Regions from separate parts of the Eubacterium sp. genome, predicted to be linked through region 1. Evidence: predicted binding sites of a transcription regulator. Region 1 holds the regulator's gene; each other region holds the start of a gene.
The links. The regulator Rex, encoded in region 1, represses fermentation and respiration genes when NADH is low (regulators of the CRP and FNR family bind a similar motif). The targets are predictions, from matches to a motif close to ATTGTTAANNNNTTAACAAT.

Region 1 (7,254 bases):
CCTTATTTTTCCTTTAAATGAAACTTTTTTAGAATTTCTTATTAAATTGCCATTATTTAAAATAATTTTAGAATGCCAAGTGACATAAAATGTAGTTAAATTATTTAATGATTTTCTGGAGAAGGGCAAGTAGCTCTTCCACCTTTTCATCTTCACCATTTCTAATGTCGTCAACAATACATGTTCTAATATGATTATTTAAAAGTTCTTTATTGAAAGCCGTTAAAGCTGCAGATACAGCAGAGGACTGTACAAGAATGTCAACACAATAAGTGTCATTTTCAACCATACCTTTTATGCCTCTGATTTGTCCCTCAATACGACTTAATCTGTTAATTAATTTTTTTCGTTCATCATCACTTCTGTGTTTAGTGTGACAGCTACAACAATTATCTGACATATACAATACCTACCTTTACAAAGTTATACTAAAAACGTATAAAATTTTACATAATTATAAATAGTATATAAAAGGAAAATGAGAGTGTCAAATATAAACTTGACAAATACCCCTAGGGGGTATAATATAAAGGTGAAAAATGAAAGGAAAAGGTATGTTCTGCTCAAAATAGGACAGGTATATCAGGTAAATATAATGAAACAATATAATGTTACAGGAATGCACTGCGCAGCCTGCAGTGCCAGGGTAGAAAAGGCTGTATCAAAAGTAGAGGGAGTGACGTCCTGTTCTGTTAGTCTGCTAACAAACTCCTTAGGGGTTGAAGGTGATGTTAGTGACAAGGAAATAATTAAAGCTATAAAAAAGGCAGGATATGGAGCATCAGTTAAAAAGAAAGACAAAAGTGAAAAAGCTGTAGAAGAAATCGATGATTCTCTTGAAGACAAGGATACACCTGTTTTAAAGAAAAGATTAATATGGTCTTTATTCTTTTTAATTATTTTAATGTATTTTTCAATGGGTCACATGATGTGGAATTGGCCACTGCCTTCGTTCTATGACAACAACCATGTTGCAATGGGCTTAACTCAGATGTTACTTACAATAATTATTATGGTTATTAATCAACAGTTTTTTATTTCAGGTTACAAAAGCCTGTTTCAGTTAGCACCTAATATGGACACCCTTGTGGCGTTAGGTTCATCGGCAGCTTTTGGTTATAGTACAGTATCATTATTTTTAATGACATCTGCACAGGTTAAAGGCGATGAGGCGTTGGTTATAAAATATATGATGGAATTGTATTTCGAATCGGCAGCAATGATTTTAACATTAATTACAGTTGGAAAAATGCTTGAATCTCACTCTAAAGGTAAGACTACGGATGCATTAAAAAGCTTAATGAAACTTGTTCCTAAAACAGCAAATGTTATACGTGACGGTAAGGAAATAAATGTTAATGCATCAGAAGTTTTAAAGGACGATGTATTTGTTGTAAGACCGGGAGAAAACATACCCGTTGATGGAGTTGTAATAGAAGGTCATAGTGCAGTAAATGAATCTGCCTTAACAGGAGAAAGTATTCCTGTTGACAAAGAAGAAAACAGTATGGTTTATGGGGCAACAATAAATCAGTCAGGTTTGTTAAAATGCAAAGCAACCAAGGTTGGTGAAGATACAACTTTATCTCAAATTATTCAAATGGTAAGCGATGCTGCGGCAACAAAGGCACCAATTGCAAAAGTAGCTGATAAAATTTCAGGTATATTCGTACCGGCAGTTATTTTAATTGCAATTGTTACAATGATTGGCTGGCTAATACTTGGAAAAGAAATAGGTTTCGCTCTGGCTAGAGGAATTTCAGTTTTAGTTATAAGCTGCCCATGTGCATTGGGACTTGCCACACCTGTTGCCATTATGGTTGGAAACGGTAAGGGTGCAAAAAACGGGATTTTATTTAAAAACGCAGTAGCATTAGAAGAAACAGGAAAAATCAATGTTATAGCATTAGATAAAACCGGCACAATTACTGCAGGAACTCCAAAGGTTACAGACATTTATCCAATGGAAGGGATTACTGATAATGAATTACTTCAAATGGCATACAGTCTTGAAATAAACAGTGAGCATCCTTTGGCAAAAGCTGTTGTGGAAAGAGCAGAAGGTGACGGTATAATTTCAGAAGAAATAACTGATTTTCTGGCTTTAACGGGTAATGGCTTAACAGGCACATTAAATGGTGAAAAGTTATTAGGCGGTAGTATTAAATATATGGATGAAACTATTGGTTTAAATGAAAAAGCCAAAGAAATATCCCAAGAGTATGCAAGTCAGGGTAAAACACCATTATTGTTTGCAAAGAATAATAAATTAATGGGTATTATTGCAGTTGCTGATATTATAAAAGAAGATAGCGCTCAGGCAATTAAAGAATTACAAAACATGGACATAAAAGTTGTAATGGTAACAGGTGATAATGAAAGAACAGCCAATGCAATTAGTAAGCAGGTTGGAACTGATGATGTAATTGCAGGCGTTTTACCGGATGGTAAGGAAGAAGTTATCAAACAGCTTAAATCAGGTGGAAAGGTTGCTATGGTAGGTGATGGCATTAATGATGCACCTGCACTAACCAGAGCTGACATTGGAATTGCCATAGGAGCAGGAACAGATGTAGCAATAGATGCAGCTGATATTGTATTAATGAAAAGCAGTTTAATGGATGTACCGGCTGCCATAAAGCTAAGTAAAGCAGCACTTAGAAACATTCACGAAAACTTATTCTGGGCATTTATATACAATGTTATAGGCATACCTTTAGCCATAGGTTTGTTTATACCATTTGGAATTACATTAAATCCCATGTTTGGGGCAGCGGCAATGAGTTTAAGTAGCTTCTGCGTTGTATCAAATGCATTAAGATTAAATTTTGCTAAGATTTATAGCAAAGAAAAGTAAAAAAATAAAAAACAAACATAAAACAGAAAGGGGACAAATTACTACTTAACAGTAGAAAATCTTGTCCCGTTTTTGTAATAGAAAAATCTTTAGTGATTCTTATAACTGATCAGAAAGAATTTCCCATTCCTCCATAAGCTTATCTAGTTTATCACTGATTTCATTTTGCTCTTTGCCGATTTCATTTAACTTGGCTGAATTGGTTGAAACACTTGGATCAGCAACCATTTCATCAAGTTCATTTAAGCGGTCTTCGTATTTTTTGATTTTTTCTTCTACTTTTGAGATATCATTTTTCAATTTTCTAATCCTTGCGGCTTCCGCCTTCCTTTCTAAATAATCCTGTTTGTTGCTGGAAGTAGTTTTCTCAGCATTTGCTTTTTCTTCCTTAGGAGCAAAAGTAGCAGTAAGTTCTTCCTTTTTCTCCTCATAATAATCATAGTTACCAAGGTAATTAATAAGTTTTGTGTTTGTTAATTCAAGTATACGACTGGCAGTCTGGTTTATAAAATATCTGTCGTGCGATACATACAAAACTGTTCCTGTATAATTATTTATTGCATTTTCCAAAATTTCTTTTGAAGCCATATCCAAATGGTTTGTGGGTTCGTCCAAAATAATAAGATTAGCTTCCGATAACATTAATTTGGCAAGGGAAAGGCGTCCTTTTTCACCACCACTTAAATCTGATACACGCTTGAAAACATCTTCCCCTGTAAACATAAAAGCAGCCAGAGTGTTTCGGATTTTTGTATTAGTCATATTTGGATATGAATTTGCTATTTCTTCAAATAAAGTATTTTCATCTGTAAGATTGTGTTGTTCCTGGTCATAATATCCAATATGTACATTTGTGCCCAACTTAATCATACCTGAGTCTGCATCAACTAAGCCGTTTATTATTTTTAATATAGTGGTTTTTCCTGTGCCGTTATCACCAATAATTGCTACATGTTCACCACGTTTTATTTCAAAACTTATATTCTTAAAAAGAAGAGTATTATAAGATTTTTCAAGGTTCTCAACAGACAAAACATCGTTTCCACTGACAATGTCAGGCTCCAATTTAATGGTCATGTTATTTTTTAACTCTTCAGGCTTTTCAATTAGATCTATTTTTTCTAATTGCTTTTCACGGCTTTCTGCACGCTTATAAAATTTTTCCTGTTTGTAAGAGCGAAGTTTGGCAATAACTTCTTCCTGATGTTTGATTTCACTTTGCTGTTTTAAATAGGCATTCATTGTAGCAACTCTTAATTCCTGTTTTTTTACAGCAAAGTCAGAATAGTTACCACTGTATACATGTGCTTTATGGTTTTCAATTTCTATAACTTTAGAAACTATCTTGTCTAAAAAGTAGCGGTCATGGGCGATTATTAAAACAGCCCCGTTATAGTTAAGCAAATATGTTTCCAACCATTTAATTGAATTTAAATCAAGGTGGTTAGTAGGCTCGTCCAACATAATAATATCAGGTTTTTCTAACAAAAGTTTGCAAAGGGCAACACGAGTTTTCTGACCACCTGAAAGATTACCAACAGACTTATTAAAATCATCTTCCGTAAATCCAAGACCTTTTATTACACCCTCAATTTCACTTTTGTATGAATAGCCATTTAATAACTGAAAACGATGTTCCAGGTTAGTGTAAGTTTCTATTAATTTAGAAAGTTCATCACCTGAAACCTTTGCCATTTCTTTCTCGTATTCCAAAAGTTTTTGTTCCATGTCAATTAAGTTCTGTTTAACAGATTTTACTTCTTCGTAAATAGTAGTGTCTGAACCTAAATCCTGATACTGGGCAAGGTAACCGATAGTTTTATCCTTGCCAATAATTACGTTTCCCTCATCAGGTGAAAGTTCCCCCATTATAATCTTCATAATGGTAGATTTGCCGGCACCGTTATTTCCAACAATGGCTGCTTTTTCATTATCATTTATGAAAAAAGAGCAGTCATTTAAAATTGTTTCAACACCGTATGATTTGCTTATATGATTACATGATAATATCATGAGAATCCTCCTGTTTAATTGAATTTCACTAATTAACTAGTTTATCATAAAATGCTGAAATTTAAAACAAAATATAGAATGACAAATATTTGACAATCTTTTGCTATATCCTTATAATTAACCATATATATATAAGGTAGGAGAATGTGATGAATAAAATCTCAAAAGCGGTAGTTTCAAGACTACCACGTTATTATAGATATTTAGATGAGTTAAAAGCTCAAAACATCGAAAGAATCTCGTCAAAAGAGCTAAGTCAGATGATGAATGTTACAGCATCTCAGATTAGACAGGACTTAAATAATTTTGGTGGTTTCGGTCAGCAGGGATATGGGTATAATGTACAATATCTTTATGACGAAATAGGAAAGTTACTTGGTCTTAATGTACCCCACAAAATGGTTATTGTAGGAGCAGGAAATTTAGGTCAGGCTATTGCTAATTATGGCAACTTCAGAAACAGAGGCTTTGAAATAACAGCATTGTTTGACAAAAATCCTGATTTAATTGGTAAGAAAACACAGAATGCGGAAATTTTAGATATTTCTACACTTTATGATTATGTTAAGGAAAATAATGTTGAAATTGTTGCGTTAACATTACCAAAAGGACCGGCTAAGGAAGTTGCTGAAAAATTAGTAGAATGTGGAGTAAAGGCTTTTTGGAACTTTGCTCATACAGATTTAGGCTTTGGCGGGGACATTTTAGTTGAAAATGTTCATTTGTCTGAAAGTTTAATGAAGCTTACATATAGAATATCAGAAAAGAATAAACAGGAGAGTTTATAGATAGGAGTGGCCTATGAAAAATATTCTTACAAGCAGTGAAATGAAAAAAGTTGATACTGAAACAATTGAAAGAATCGGGATTCCGGGAATTGTTTTAATGGAAAGAGCGGCTTTAAGTGTTACTTCTTTAATTATGGAAAATGAGCCGGTAACAAAAACTGTTCAGGTTATAGCCGGTGTAGGAAATAACGGAGCAGATGGTCTTGCTATATGTAGAATGCTTCATTTGAAAGGCTACAATACATGTACATGCGTTATTGGTGACATTAATAAGGCAACAGAGGATTTTAAAACACAGCTTAGAATAAATGAAAATCTTGGCATAAGTATTGTTGAAGATTTTGCTGATTGCGATATTTTTGTTGATGCAATTTTTGGCGTTGGTTTATCCAGAAAAGTAGAAGGTAAGTATAAGGATGCCATTGAATATATAAATAATCAAAGGGCAAAGGTTTATGCAGTGGACATTCCATCAGGCATTGACGGAAGTACAGGAGAAGTTCTTGGAGTTGCGATTAAGGCGGACTATACTGTGACTTTCGGCTTTCATAAAGTTGGTACGGTATTGTATCCGGGAGCAGATTATTGTGGGAAAGTCATTGTAAGCGATATTGGATATGAATCATGGGAAAACAGTGATTTTATAAAATATGCTACAAGAGAAGATTTAAAATATCTGCCAAGAAGAATTAATTATTCTTATAAGGGTAATTACGGTAAGGTTTTAATTATTGCAGGCAGCAAAGAAATTTCAGGTGCCGCGGCACTGTCCGCTTTGGCTGCTTTTAAAACAGGTGCAGGTATGGTTCGCATATTTACACACGAAAATAACAGAAATATTTTAGGGAAGCTTTTACCGGAAGCAATGATTAATACTTATACAATTGATAAATTTGATATTAAGTCATTACAGGCAGCAATTAAGTGGTGCGATGTAATAGCAGTAGGTCCCGGAATGGGAACCGGTGAAGTTCAAACAGAAATTGTTAATGAAGTGTTAGAATCAAAAATACCTACAGTTATTGATGCTGATGGTATTAATACAATATCAAGACATAACGAAATAAAAGAAAAACTTCATGATAAAGTTATTTTAACACCTCATCTTGGAGAAATGAGCAGATTCCTTGCAGTACCGGCTAAAGAAATTGCACAGGATTTAATTAAATATACAAGAAAAGTCAATTATAAATATGGCGCCACAGTTGTTTTAAAAGATGCAAGAACTGTTATGGCTAATAAGAAAGGGACTTATATTAATTTAACAGGCAATAGTGGTATGGCCACAGCAGGAAGTGGAGATGTTCTAACAGGTATTATGGTAGCTTTGCTTGGTACAAAAACAGATTTTGAAAAAGTTCCGGCACTGGCTACGTTTTTGCATGGAATAGCAGGTGATTTGGCAGCCATGGAATCAAGTAAGGAATCCATGATGGCAGGAGATATTTGTAATAATATTACAAAAGCTTACAACGGCGATTTTTAGAATTAAGATTAGAAGACAATGAAAGGTTGTGGAAAAAGTGGAAACAGTAGATATGGATAAAAAATATTTTAGAGTTTATGCAACAGTTGATTTAGACAAAATTCACAGAA
Region 2 (7,254 bases), on a different contig from region 1:
AATGGATGAAATGGGACCTATTACAAAGAAATTATATGAAACATTAACAGGTATCCAGATGGGCAGAATTGAAGCTCCAGAAGGCTGGTTAGTAGAAATTAAGTAATGACAATAAAAAGTCCGCTTATGTAACAGTAGGCGGGCTTATTTATTAATTGTGATTTCTTTGAAATCACAATTAATAAATAACGTTCCACTAGGGATGCACACTCGCGCAAAAGGAAAAATGTTGCTGAAGCAACATGCGCTCGGTGCGTAGAATGTCCCAAGGGACATTCTTAATTATATAATTGTGATTTCAAAGAAATCCCAATTAATTTGTTGTAGCTATTACTATTATGAAGGAGAAAAATATATATGTGGACAAGAGCAGAATTAAAAAGTACAGCCAGACAGATACTACAGAAGAATTACTGGAGTGGGGTACTTGTAACTTTGATATTATCCATTGTTATTGGTAATTTTAGTTTTGGAACATCAGTTAATTTTAATGACGTAACAGATTCCATAACTAACACGGGAAATTCTATTTTAACAGACAACTCTTATATGGGATATACAGATCAAAGTGTGAATTTACAGTTTAATATTTTAAGAACAAGATTACTGGGAATTATGAAAAATATTTCATACACACAGATTTCCATGGTGTTAATACTTGGAATAATCATTTTCCTAGCAGGTCTTGCTTTAGCTTTCTTAGTTTTTGCACAGTTAGAGGTTGGCTGTAAGAGATGGTTAATTAAAAACAGAACAGTGAATCCTCAATTTAGTGAAATGACAGAAGGGTTCAGAAATGGGTATTTAAACATTGCAAAAACAATGTTTTTAAAATCATTATATACATCATTATGGTCACTGTTATTTATTATACCCGGTATAGTTAAAATGTACGAATACAGAATGATACCATATTTGCTTGCTGAAAATCCTAATATGAGTTCCAGCGAAGCTTTTAGAAGAAGCAGACAAATGATGATGGGGAATAAAATGAATGCGTTTGTCCTTGACTTATCATTTATTGGTTGGAATATTTTGGCAGCGTTTACATGTGGTATACTTAACATATTCTATGTTGTACCATATAAATGTTTAACAGATGTAGAATTATACGTGACTCTATGTGGTTATCCTAAGCAGAATAATCAGCAACAGCATGATAATTTTAATACAAATTATGACAGTTACGAAGAAGTTTAGAAAAAAGTCACTTTTTGGAAACAAAATTCGATTATTATACTAGACAAAGGAATTATAATTTGTTAAAATTATAACAAAGTTGAAAATCTTTTTAAAAATTATATATATGGAGGATTAATATTATGTCAAAAAAAGTAGTTATTGCAGGCGCATGTCGTACAGCAATCGGTAAGATGGGTGGAGCTTTAAGCACAACTCCAGCACCAGTTTTAGGATCTATTGTTATTGAAGAAGCTCTTAAGAGAGCAGGCGTACCAAAGGACGCTGTTGATCACGTATACATGGGATGCGTTATCCAGGCTGGTCTTGGACAGAACGTAGCTCGTCAGGCTTCAATCAAGGCAGGTCTTCCAATTGAAACACCAGCAGTTACAGTAAACGTTGTTTGTGGATCAGGTCTTAACTGTGTAAACATGGCTGCGCAGATGATTAAAGCAGGAGATGCTGATATTGTTGTTGCAGGTGGTATGGAAAATATGTCAATGGCACCATACGCACTTCCAAAGGCAAGATTTGGTTACAGAATGAACAATGGTACAATCATTGATACAATGGTAAATGATGCTTTAACAGATGCATTCAACAACTACCACATGATGATTACTGCTGAAAACGTAGCTGAACAGTGGGGAATCTCAAGAGAAGAATTAGATGAATTCTCAGCAAACTCACAGCAGAAATGCGAAAAGGCTATGGCTGACGGTAAGTTCAAAGATGAAATCGTACCTGTTGTTGTTAAGAATAGAAAGGGCGATATCGTTGTAGATACAGATGAAGGACCAAGAGCTGGTACAACAGCTGAATCACTTGGTAAACTAAGATGCTGTTCAGGAAAGCCTGATGGTGTTATTACAGCAGGAAATGCTTCAGGTATTAACGATGGAGCTGCAGCAGTTGTAGTTATGAGCGAAGAAAAAGCTAAAGAATTAGGTGTTACACCTATGGCTACATTTGTTGCCGGAGCACTTGGTGGTGTTGCACCTGAAATCATGGGTGTTGGACCAGTTGCTTCAACAAAGAAAGTTATGGAAAAAACTGGCTTAACAGTTGATGATATGGACTTAATCGAAGCTAACGAAGCTTTCGCAGCACAGTCAGTAGCAGTTGCTAGAGACTTAAAGTTCGATATGAGCAAAGTAAACGTAAACGGTGGTGCTATCGCACTTGGACATCCGGTAGGAGCTTCAGGTTGCCGTATCCTTGTTACATTACTTCATGAAATGCAGAAGAGAGATGCTAAGAAGGGTCTCGCTACTTTATGTATCGGTGGCGGAATGGGTTGCTCAACAATCGTTGAAAGAGACTAATTGAATACATAAAAAGCTGGTGGCAATTTTTTACTACCAGCTTTTAGTGTGTTTTTCTACCATAAGAGTTTATCCAAACTCTTAATACAATTATAATTTTTTAAGGAGAAGTGATATGGAATTTATTACTTATGAACAGGATGGATTTGTTGGAGTAATTACAATCAACCGTCCAAAGGCATTAAATGCATTAAACAGCCAGGTTCTTGATGAATTAAATGCAACTCTAGATGCAGTTAATTTAGATGAAACAAGAGCATTAGTTTTAACAGGTGCAGGAGAAAAATCATTTGTAGCCGGTGCTGATATTGGAGAAATGTCAACATTAACAAAGGCTGAAGGTGAAGCATTTGGTAAAAAAGGAAACGATGTATTTAGAAAGTTAGAAACATTTGACATTCCTGTAATCGCTGCCGTAAACGGATTTGCTTTAGGTGGTGGATGCGAAATCTCAATGAGTTGTGATATTAGACTTTGTTCTGAAAATGCAATTTTCGGACAGCCTGAAGTAGGTCTTGGAATCACACCTGGATTTGGTGGAACACAAAGACTTGCAAGATTAGTTGGTCCTGGAATGGCTAAGCAGATGATTTACACAGCTAGAAACATTAAGGCTGATGAAGCTTACAGAATCGGTCTTGTAAATGCTGTATATCCACAGGAAGAATTATTAGATGCTGCAAAGAAGTTAGCTGCAACAATTGCTAAGCAGGCTCCTATCGCAGTTAGAGCTTGTAAGAAAGCTATCAACGATGGCCTTGATGCAAGCATGGATGATGCTATCGTTATTGAAGAAAAATTATTTGGAAGCTGCTTCGAAACAGAAGATCAGAAGGCAGGAATGGGTAACTTTCTTGAAAAAGATAAAGAAAAGAAGTTAAAAGTTGTTCCTTTCCAGAACAAATAATTAAATAAGGAAAACACCACATGGATTTAATTTCATTGTGGATACAATTTAAATTTTATAAAAATATTTTTGGAGGAAAATAAGATGAAAGTTGGAGTAATTGGTGCTGGTACAATGGGCCAGGGAATCGCAAAGGCTTTTGCTATGGTTGATGGTTACACAGTAGCTTTATGTGACATCAAGCAGGAATGGGCAGAAGGCGGAAAAGACAAGATTGCTAAAGGATATGCAAGACTTGTTGCAAAAGGAAAAATGACACAGGAACAGGTTGATGGTATTCTTGATAGCATCACACCAGGTCTTAAGGAAGACTTATGTGCAGATTGTGACTTAATCGTTGAAGCTGCATTTGAAAACATGGAAGTTAAGAAAACTACATTTAGTGAATTAGATAAGATTTGTAAGCCTGAATGTATCTTTGCTTCAAATACATCATCACTTTCTATCACAGAAATCGGAAATGGTCTTACACGTCCTATGATTGGTATGCATTTCTTCAACCCTGCTGATAGAATGAAATTAGTAGAAGTTATCGCAGGCGTTAATACACCTGACGAAACAGTAGAAGAAATCATTAAGATTTCAAAAGAAATTGGAAAGACACCTGTACAGGTAAATGAAGCTGCAGGATTTGTAGTAAACAGAATTTTAATTCCAATGATTAACGAAGCTGCTTTCATTAAGATGGAAGGTGTTTCAGATATCGCTGGTATTGATGCAGCTATGAAGCTTGGTGCTAACCACCCAATGGGACCACTTGAATTAGGTGATTTCGTTGGTTTAGATATCTGCCTTGCAATTATGGATGTACTTTATAATGAGACAGGAGATAGCAAATATCGTGCATGTCCATTAATCCGTAAGATGGTTAGAGGTGGAAATCTTGGTGTTAAATCAGGTAAGGGATTCTACGTTTATAACGCAGACCGTACAAAGACACCAGTAGATGCTCAGTAATTTAGAGCAAACTATAAATATGGAGGAAAGATAAATGGATTTTACTTTAAGCAAAAAACATGAAATGGCTAGAACTCTTTTCAAAGAATTCGCTGAAAATGAAGTTAAACCTCTTGCTCAGGAAACAGATGAAAATGAACAGTTTCCAGTAGAGACAGTTGAAAAGATGGCAAAATATGGTTTCCTTGGTATACCGGTTCCTAAGGAATACGGCGGACAGGGATGTGACGTTTTAACATATGTAATGTGTGTTGAAGAATTATCAAAAGTATGTGGTACAACAGGTGTTATCGTATCTGCACATACATCACTTTGTATCGATCCTATTATGACATTCGGTACAGAAGAACAGAAGAAGAAATATGTTCCAGATCTTGCAAGTGGTAAGAAGCTTGGAGCTTTCGGTCTTACAGAACCTGGTGCCGGTACAGACGCACAGGGACAGCAGACAAAGGCTGTATTTGATGAAGCTACAAATGAATGGGTATTAAACGGTTCTAAGTGCTTCATTACAAATGGTAAGTACGCAGATGTTTACATTGTAATCGCTGTAACAGGTAAAGTTGAAAAACGTGGTAGAATGATGAAAGAAATTTCAGCATTTATCGTTGAAAAAGGAACACCTGGATTTACATTTGGTACAAAAGAAAAGAAGATGGGTATCCGTGGTTCAGCTACATACGAATTAATCTTTGAAGATTGCCGTATCCCAGCTGAAAACTTACTTGGTAAGAAGGGTAAAGGTTTCGGTATCGCTATGCATACACTTGATGGTGGACGTATTGGTATCGCTTCACAGGCTCTTGGTCTTGCTGAAGGTGCTCTTGAAACAACAATCGAATATGTTAAGGAAAGAAAACAGTTCGGTAGAGCAATTGGTCAGTTCCAGAATACTCAGTTCCAGTTAGCAGATATGGCTACTAAGGTAGAAGCTGCTAAGATGTTAGTATACAAAGCTGCAAGAGCTAAAGATACTCAGAAGGAATATGGTTTCGAAGCTGCTCAGGCTAAATTATATGCAGCAGAAGTTGCAATGGAAGTTACAACTAAGGCTGTTCAGTTACACGGTGGTTATGGTTATATCAGAGAATATGACGTTGAAAGAATGATGAGAGATGCTAAGATTACAGAAATCTACGAAGGTACTTCAGAAGTTCAGCGTATGGTAATCTCTGCAAACTTATTAAAGTAATAGGAGGTACTAATCGTGAAAATTATCGTTTGTGTAAAACAGGTACCTGATACAAAGGGTGGAGTTAAATTTAACCCAGATGGTACATTAGATAGAGGTGCAATGCTTACAATTATGAACCCTGATGATAAGGCAGGCCTTGAAGCTGCACTTAGATTAAAAGATCAGTACGGTGCTGAAGTAACAGTTCTTACAATGGGACTTCCAAAGGCTGAAGACGTTCTTCGTGAAGCTATGGCTATGGGTGCTGACAACGGAATCTTAGTAACAGATAGAGTTTTAGGTGGTGCTGATACTTGGGCTACATCTACAACAATTGCTGGTGCTATTAGAAACATTAAGGATTATGACATTATTATTACAGGACGTCAGGCTATCGATGGTGATACAGCTCAGGTTGGACCACAGATTGCTGAACATCTTGGAATCCCTGTTATTTCATACGCTGAAGGTATTGAAGTTGACGGAGATAGCGTAATTGTTAAGAGACAGTATGAAGATAGACATCATATGCTTAAAGCTAAAATGCCTGTATTAATTACAGCTCTTTCAGAATTAAATGATCCTCGTTACATGACTCCAGGTGGAATTTTTGATGCTGTTGATGCTGAAATCACAACTTGGGGAAGAGCAGATTTAGTAGATGTAAACGATGGAGACCTTGGTCTTAAGGGTTCACCTACAAAGATTGCTAAGGCATCAGATAAGGTTCGTAAGGGTGCTGGAGAAAAGGTTGCTCCTGATTCACCTGATGAAGCAGTTGAGTACATCATGGACAAATTATTAACAAAGCACGTTATTTAGTAGAGAGGAGATTATAATTATGCAGAACATTAATTTAGAAGATTATAAAGGCGTATATGTCTTCGCTCAGCAGGTAGATAACGAATTAAGCGGTATCGCATTCGAGTTACTTGGAGAAGCAGGAAGACTTGCAAAACCATTAAATACAGAAGTAACAGCCGTACTTCTTGGATCAAACGTTGGAAATTTAGTTGATCAGTTAGCTGAATATGGCGCTGATAAGGTTATCGTTGTTGATAATCCTGAACTTGAAACATACAGAACAGAACCATATGCTCAGGCTTTAACAGCAGTTATTAATGAATTCAAGCCTGAAATTATGTTAGTTGGTGCTACAGCAATCGGTAGAGATTTAGGTCCTACAGTTTCAGCTAGAGTAGCAACAGGTCTTACAGCTGACTGTACAGTTCTTGAAATTGGTGATTTCCCAATCAACCCAATTCCAGGTAGAGAACAGAAACATAATCAGCTTCTTATGACTCGTCCTGCATTCGGTGGTAATACAATTGCTACTATTGCATGTCCAGATCATAGACCACAGATGGCTACTGTTCGTGCCGGTGTTATGCAGAAGGCAGAACCAAAGGCAGGTGCAAAGGCAGAAGTTATTAACTTTGACGCTAAGTTAGAAAAGAACAGCAAATATGTTGAAATTCAAGAAGTAATTAAGTCTGTAACAGAAACAGTTGACATTATGGACGCTAAGATTTTAGTATCAGGTGGACGTGGTGTTGGTTCAGCAGAAAACTTCAAACTTCTTGAAGATTTAGCAGAAGCTCTTGGTGGTGAAGTAGCATGCTCAAGAGCAGTAACAGATAACGGTTGGTTACCAGTTGACAGACAGGTAGGACAGACAGGTAAGACAGTTCGTCCACAGGTTTACTTTG
Region 3 (7,254 bases), on a different contig from region 1:
AAGCAGAAAAGGCGAATAACAGTTCCAACAACATTATGTATAAAAGCCTGATTAGTTTTGCCAAGTCCATGTAATATGGCACCCATGGTAATGGACAAATACATAAAAGGGCATATCCAGGCAAGAATTTTTATATAATCACCAGCCTGTCTGTGACCGAAAATTTCGCCACCAATAAAATCTCCAAAATACAGGAAAAATCCAATAAAGAAAATCCCCATAATTATAGAAAAACAAATAGAAGTTTCTGTAGCTTTTTTAACCTGATTGTTTTTACCGCTGGTGTTAGCGTCTGCAATGGCAGGCAAAATCATGGTTGAGACAGAGGTATTAATTGCCGAGGGAAAAGTTATAACAGGAACTGCCATGCCTGTTAAAATTCCATAGACACTAAGAGCATTGTCCTTTGACAAACCACTTTTAACCAAAACAATAGGCACTAAAATTGCTTCAAAGCATTGGAGAAAAGTTATCATGATTTTGTTAATTGTAAGCACATAGGAAACAGAAAAAAGTTTCTTCATTGATACAAACAAATCTTTAATTTTAAAAGAGTATTTTGGTTCTCCTGTCAAAGCAATAACACAGAAAATCACACCAATAAATTCTGAAATAATCATGGAATAAACTGCAACCATAGGTGTAATTTCGATTTTGTTTGTTATGACAACCATACCAATAATATAGACAGATGCTACTTTTGCAAGTTGTTCAAGCACTGTAGAAAAAGCAGGAACAAAAGTCTTTTTCATGCCAAGATAATAACCGGTTATACAGGAGTGAAAAGCTGCAAGGGGGACAGTAAGAGACGCATATTTTATCATTTCATAACACTGGCTGTTTTTTATAATATTAACAGAAATAGGCAGAGCAAATTTATACAAAATAAAAGCCGTAAAAGCAGACAGAACAGCAGACATTACAAGGCTACTTATTAAAATCATAAATTTACTGTTTTTGTTTTTGCTTTCGGCAACAAATCTTGAAACAGCTATTTGGATGCCACCGCAACTTACAGAGATGGCAAATCCCAGAACCGGAAAAATTAATTGAAAAAGGCCCATTCCTTTTGCACCCATTAAGTTTGAAAGGAATATTCTATATAAAAAACCAAGAATTCTACTTAATAAAGTGGCAGATGTAAGGACAATAGTTCCTTGAATAATTTGCTTTTTTACAGACATAGTACCACCGAAAAACACTTTATTATAATTTATTCTTAACATTAAAAAAAATGCTATTAATATTATTAAGGAGAAACCATGATTTATTTGGACAATGGGGCAACAACAAAAATATGCAAAGAAGCAGCAGAAGCCATGGAACCATATTTAAATGACATGTATGGAAATCCGTCAGGCATATATACATTATCAAAAAAATCAAGAAAGATTATAGAGGAAACAAGGGAGAAAATAGCCGGAGTTTTAAACTGCAAAGGGGAAAATATTATTTTTACGTCAGGAGGAACTGAGTCGGATAATTGGGTTTTGGAAAACGCAAAACAGTGGGGAAATCATATTGTTACTTCAAAAATAGAACACCACGCTGTTTTAAATAAATGCAGTGAGCTAGAACAAAAAGGTATGCATGTTTCCTACATTGGAACAGACAGAGAAGGGCTGATAAATCCCTACGAAATTGAAAGTTACATTAGGAATGATAAAACAATAAAAACAGGGCTAATTTCCATAATGTATGCAAATAACGAAATTGGCACAATACAGGAAATAGGAAAAATTGCGCAGATTGCTAAAAAACATAATATACTGTTTCATACAGATGCTGTGCAGGCTTTTTGCCATGTACCAATTGATGTGGAAAAATTGCAGGTGGATATGTTAAGTGCCAGCGCTCACAAGTTTTACGGCCCTAAAGGAATAGGCTTTTTGTATATAAAAGAGCCGAAAAAAATGAATCCACTGGTGTATGGTGGAAGTCAGGAATTTGGCAAAAGAGCAGGCACTGAAAATGTGGCAGCTATTGTGGGCATGGGGGTGGCGGTAGAAACTGCCAAAAATAAAATAACCAAAAGATTGGAAAAAGAGAGCAGACTGAGAGATTATCTAATTAACAGAATGTTAAGAGAAATTCCATACGTGAGATTAAACGGCCATCAGATAAAACGACTACCGGGAAATGCTAATTTTACAATAGCAGGAATTGATGGAACATCACTTGTAATACTAATGGATAATGAAGGTGTGTGTATTTCAGCCGGTTCAGCATGTTCTTCTTCATCAGATAAGCCGTCTCATGTTATAACCGCAATTGGTGTGCCGGATAAATTTGCATACGGAACCATTAGAATTACATTATCCTACGAAAACACAAAAGAAGAGATTGATTACACAGTAAATACACTGAAAGAAAATATTTTGAAAATGAGAAAAGCGGGAAATTAGAAAAGGAGCTGTGCGCCGGTGATTAGATATCTTTAAGGCGACAGCTCTATGTTTAAATTAAAGGGTAAATATTTTTAAATCAAAAGAATTAGCAATTTCGTATGCTTTATCAAAACCGTAACCAATGTATTCAGCTTTATGAGCGTCAGAACCAAGGGTAACGTATTTCCCACCTAATTCCTTATATCTTTTAATAATATCAGTATGTGGATTAAAAAAGTCAAAACCTTTAGATAAGTTAGAAGTGTTAATTTCCAATTTAATATCTTTTTCTATAATGAATTTTAAAATCTCATCAATAACATCCTGATAATCACGTGGTGAATAGTTTGAGTCTCTGTTTGGACTGTATCTTACAACATAGTCTAAATGACCTAAAGTATCAATTTGGCTGAATTCTAATAAGCCTTCCAAAAGAGTTTTAAAATAAAGTTCAAAAGCATCCCTGTCCTGTCTGTTTTTCCAAAAATCTGTATAATATGGGTCCATGTTGTCCACAATATGACAGGAGCCAATTATAAAATCCAACGCTGATGCATTTATAAGCTCCAGGCATTGAGTACCTGTACCTTTCATAAGCCCCAACTCAATGCCTTTAAAAAGTTTAATTTTATTTTTGTATTGTTCTTTTTTTTTAGATAAAACCAAATTATATTTAGGAAGGTCAATAAGAGGAGTTTCCCCTTCAACAGGCCAGTTAAAATCCTCATGGTCGGTTATGACAATTTGGTTCATTTTTAACTCAATTGCTTTTGAAATAATATTGTCGATTTTTTCTTCTGAGTCAAAAGAAAATTTGCTATGAACATGATAATCTGAAATCATAATATTAGTCCTTTTTATTTTTTTGTAAAATTCACGTTAAAATTTAACTTAGAATTTTAAATAAAATATAGCAAAAACAACAATAAAAATCTACAATAACGTTTCATTATCAAAAAATTGACAAAAATTTAACAAAAAACCAAGAAAAACCGTAAAAACACCTTGATATTTACAGAGTAATTATGTAAAATAATCAATAGGTTAATGAAAATTAACAATAAAAATTAAAAATTTTTCAGGAGGAAAAATCAAATGGCAGTTAAAGTTGCAATTAACGGATTTGGACGTATTGGACGTCTTGCTTTCAGACAGATGTTTGGTGCTGAAGGTTATGAAGTAGTAGCTATCAACGACTTAACAAGTCCTAAAATGTTAGCTCACTTATTAAAGTATGATTCATCACAGGGTAAATATGAAAAGGCTGATACAGTTTCAGCTACAGAAGATTCTATCATCGTTGATGGTAAGGAAATCAAGATTTATGCAGAAGCTGATGCTTCAAATTGCCCTTGGGGAGAATTAAACGTAGACGTAGTATTAGAATGTACAGGATTCTATACATCAAAGGACAAAGCACAGGCTCATATCAAAGCTGGTGCTCGTAAGGTTGTTATTTCAGCTCCAGCTGGAAATGATCTTCCTACAATCGTTTACAATACAAACCACAATACATTAAAGCCAGAAGATACAATTATCTCAGCTGCTTCATGTACAACAAACTGTTTAGCACCTATGGCTGATGCTCTTAACAAGTACGCTCCAATCCAGAGTGGTATCATGTTAACAATTCATGCTTACACAGGTGATCAGATGACTCTTGATGGTCCTCAGAGAAAGGGTGACTTAAGAAGATCAAGAGCTGCTGCAGTTAACATCGTTCCTAACTCAACAGGTGCTGCAAAAGCTATCGGATTAGTAATTCCAGAATTAAACGGAAAATTAATCGGATCTGCACAGAGAGTTCCAGTTCCAACAGGATCAACAACAGTTCTTACTGCTGTAGTTAAAGGAAAAGATATCACAGTTGAAGGTATCAACGCAGCTATGAAGGCAGCTTCAAACGAATCATACGGATACAATGAAGACGAAATCGTTTCTTCAGATATCGTAGGTATGAGATATGGTTCATTATTTGATGCTACACAGACAATGGTATCAAAGGTTGACGAAGACACATATGAAGTACAGGTTGTTTCATGGTATGACAACGAAAATTCATACACAAGCCAGATGGTTAGAACAATCAAATACTTCTCAGAACTTGCATAAGTTTAAGAATATTAAGATCCAAAAGGGTCCGGCTTTAATGGGCCGGGCCCTTTGTTTATGTATGGGTTTTTAGTTTATACAGTATGGATTTTTAAATATGAAAATTAGAAAGGAAAGTTAATATGCTTAACAAAAAATCAGTTGATGATATCAATGTAAAAGGATTAAAGGTATTAGTTCGTTGTGATTTCAACGTACCTTTAAAGGAAGGCGTTATTACAGATGAAAACCGTCTTGTAGCAGCTCTTCCAACAATCAAAAAATTAATTAATGATGGTGGTAAGGTTATCCTTTGCTCACATCTTGGAAAGCCAAAGGGAGAACCAAAGCCTGAATTATCACTTGCACCAGTTGCAGTAAGACTTTCAGAATTATTAGGACAGGAAGTTAAGTTTGCAGCAGATGATAATGTTGTAGGTGAAAATGCAAAAGCAGCAGTAGCAGCTATGCAGGATGGTGATGTAGTATTACTTCAGAATACACGTTACAGAGCAGAAGAAACAAAGAATGGAGAAGCTTTCTCAAAAGAACTTGCTTCACTTTGTGATGTATTTGTAAATGATGCATTTGGTACAGCTCATAGAGCACACTGTTCAAACGTTGGTGTAACAGAATATGTTGACACAGCAGTAGTTGGATACTTAATGCAGAAAGAAATTGATTTCTTAGGAAATGCAGTAAACAATCCTGTAAGACCTTTCGTAGCTATTCTTGGTGGTGCTAAGGTTGCTGACAAATTAAATGTTATCAATAACTTACTTGAAAAGTGCGATACTTTAATTATCGGTGGTGGTATGGCATACACATTCGTTAAGGCTCAGGGCGGAAATGTTGGTATCTCTTTAGTAGATGACAGCAAGCTTGATTACTGTAATGACATGCTTAAGAAAGCAGAAGAATTAGGAAAGAAGATTTTACTTCCAATCGATACAGTTGCAGCTGATGGATTCCCAGATCCAATTGATGCAGAAATCGAAACAATGATAGTTCCAACTAATGCAATTCCTGATGACAAAGAAGGACTTGATATTGGACCTAAGACAAGAGAATTATTTGCTGATGCAGTAAAGAATGCTAAGACAGTAGTATGGAACGGACCTATGGGTGTTTCAGAAAATCCATGTCTTGCAGCAGGTACTATTGCAGTAGCTCAGGCTTTAGCTGATACAGATGCTACAACAATTATCGGTGGTGGTGATTCAGCAGCAGCAGTAAACAACCTTGGATTTGGTGATAAGATGACTCACATCTCAACAGGTGGTGGAGCAAGCTTAGAATTCTTAGAAGGAAAAGACTTACCAGGCGTTGTAGCAGCAAACGACAAATAACGCTAAGGCAAATGAGTCCATTTACACAAAAACAAATCAAGAACAATGAATGCTTGCATTCAGTTGTTCGTAGATTGGTTTTTGTGAAGCTGGCGAATGCCAGCGTGCTTATTGATGCTTTGCATCAATAAGAAAACGGCGAAAGAATAAAGGAGATTTCATAATGAGAAAGAAAATTATTGCAGGCAACTGGAAAATGAACAAGACTCCAAGTGAGGCAGTTGCATTAATTAATGAATTAAAACCATTAGTAGCTAATGATGAAGTTGACGTAGTATTCTGCGTACCAGCAATCGATTTAGTTCCAGCTATGGAAGCTACTAAGGGAACAAATATTAATATTGGTGCTGAAAACATGTATTTTGAAGAAAGCGGTGCTTACACAGGTGAAATCGCTCCTAACATGCTTACAGACATTGGTGTAAAATATGTTATCATCGGACATTCAGAAAGAAGAGAATACTTTGCTGAAACTGATGAAACAGTAAACAAAAAAGTTCTTAAGGCTTTCGAACATGGTATTACACCAATTATCTGCTGTGGTGAAACTCTTGAACAGAGAGAACAGGGAATCGCAATTGATTTCATTCGTCAGCAGATTAAGGTTGCATTTAACAATGTAACAGCAGATCAGGCTAAGGAAGCAGTTATTGCTTACGAACCAATTTGGGCAATCGGAACAGGTAAGACAGCTACATCTGATCAGGCTGAAGAAGTATGTGCAGCTATTAGAGCTTGCATCGCTGAAGTATATGATGATGCTACAGCAGCAGCTATCAGAATCCAGTATGGTGGATCAATGAATGCAGGAAATGCTGCAGAATTACTTGCTAAACCTGACATTGATGGTGGTTTAGTTGGTGGAGCCAGCCTTAAGGTTGACTTTGGACAGATCGTTAATTACAACAAATAATATATAACCCACAGGACACTGTTCCGCAGTGTCCTGTTTTAGTAAAAAAAAGGGGATAAGATAATTATGAGAACAGGTAGAATAAAAGCATTATTATCAATAGCTGCCGTATTGTTTATGTGTACAATGTTTAATTGTAATGCACAGGCAAAAATGAATGTGACAGTGTCACCGGCCAAATTAGTTCAAAATGCAAAAAAACACCCAACAGTATATGATAGCTCAGTTGCTCATTGTATGGCTTTAAATGAATATACAGAGAGAATGAGAAAAGCAGGAGGAGGAAAACTTACATTAAAAAAAGGAACATATAGATTCCAGTATTCTGTATGTATACCATCTAATGTAACAGTTGTTTTTGAAGATGGTGTTGTTATTGAGAATATATTTGATACAAAAGCACATATTAAACCTGCAACAGCTATGTGGCAGTTGGTTCCAAAGAACATGACTTACAAGAATAAGGCAATTGGTAAATATAATGGAACATCGAATGCAAAAATGATAGCTAAAG

Region 2: a site for Rex is predicted at 1,259-1,278, ahead of ACZM4J_RS07770 (acetyl-CoA C-acetyltransferase). Genes of this name have one in related genera too.
Region 3: a site for Rex is predicted at 3,347-3,366, ahead of gap (type I glyceraldehyde-3-phosphate dehydrogenase). Genes of this name have one in related genera too.

What each region holds. Positions count from the first base shown of each region.
Region 1 is NZ_DBLZZO010000015.1:24,756-32,009, forward strand. Features, by position in the region: gene ACZM4J_RS06655 (metal-sensing transcriptional repressor) at 101-400, opposite strand; gene ACZM4J_RS06660 (heavy metal translocating P-type ATPase) at 596-2,857, shown strand; gene ACZM4J_RS06665 (ABC transporter ATP-binding protein) at 2,957-4,870, opposite strand; gene ACZM4J_RS06670 (redox-sensing transcriptional repressor Rex) at 5,020-5,658, shown strand; gene ACZM4J_RS06675 (NAD(P)H-hydrate dehydratase) at 5,672-7,144, shown strand; gene alr (alanine racemase) at 7,197-7,254, shown strand, end outside.
Region 2 is NZ_DBLZZO010000018.1:43,505-50,758, reverse strand. Features, by position in the region: gene ACZM4J_RS07780 (branched-chain amino acid aminotransferase) at 1-106, shown strand, start outside; gene ACZM4J_RS07775 (DUF975 family protein) at 358-1,200, shown strand; gene ACZM4J_RS07770 (acetyl-CoA C-acetyltransferase) at 1,323-2,507, shown strand; gene ACZM4J_RS07765 (enoyl-CoA hydratase-related protein) at 2,623-3,414, shown strand; gene ACZM4J_RS07760 (3-hydroxyacyl-CoA dehydrogenase family protein) at 3,499-4,371, shown strand; gene ACZM4J_RS07755 (acyl-CoA dehydrogenase) at 4,406-5,563, shown strand; gene ACZM4J_RS07750 (electron transfer flavoprotein subunit beta/FixA family protein) at 5,579-6,367, shown strand; gene ACZM4J_RS07745 (electron transfer flavoprotein subunit alpha/FixB family protein) at 6,396-7,254, shown strand, end outside.
Region 3 is NZ_DBLZZO010000018.1:17,239-24,492, reverse strand. Features, by position in the region: gene ACZM4J_RS07660 (oligosaccharide flippase family protein) at 1-1,184, opposite strand, end outside; gene ACZM4J_RS07655 (cysteine desulfurase family protein) at 1,263-2,405, shown strand; gene ACZM4J_RS07650 (histidinol-phosphatase HisJ family protein) at 2,463-3,230, opposite strand; gene gap (type I glyceraldehyde-3-phosphate dehydrogenase) at 3,483-4,499, shown strand; gene ACZM4J_RS07640 (phosphoglycerate kinase) at 4,622-5,827, shown strand; gene tpiA (triose-phosphate isomerase) at 5,988-6,740, shown strand; gene ACZM4J_RS07630 (hypothetical protein) at 6,807-7,254, shown strand, end outside.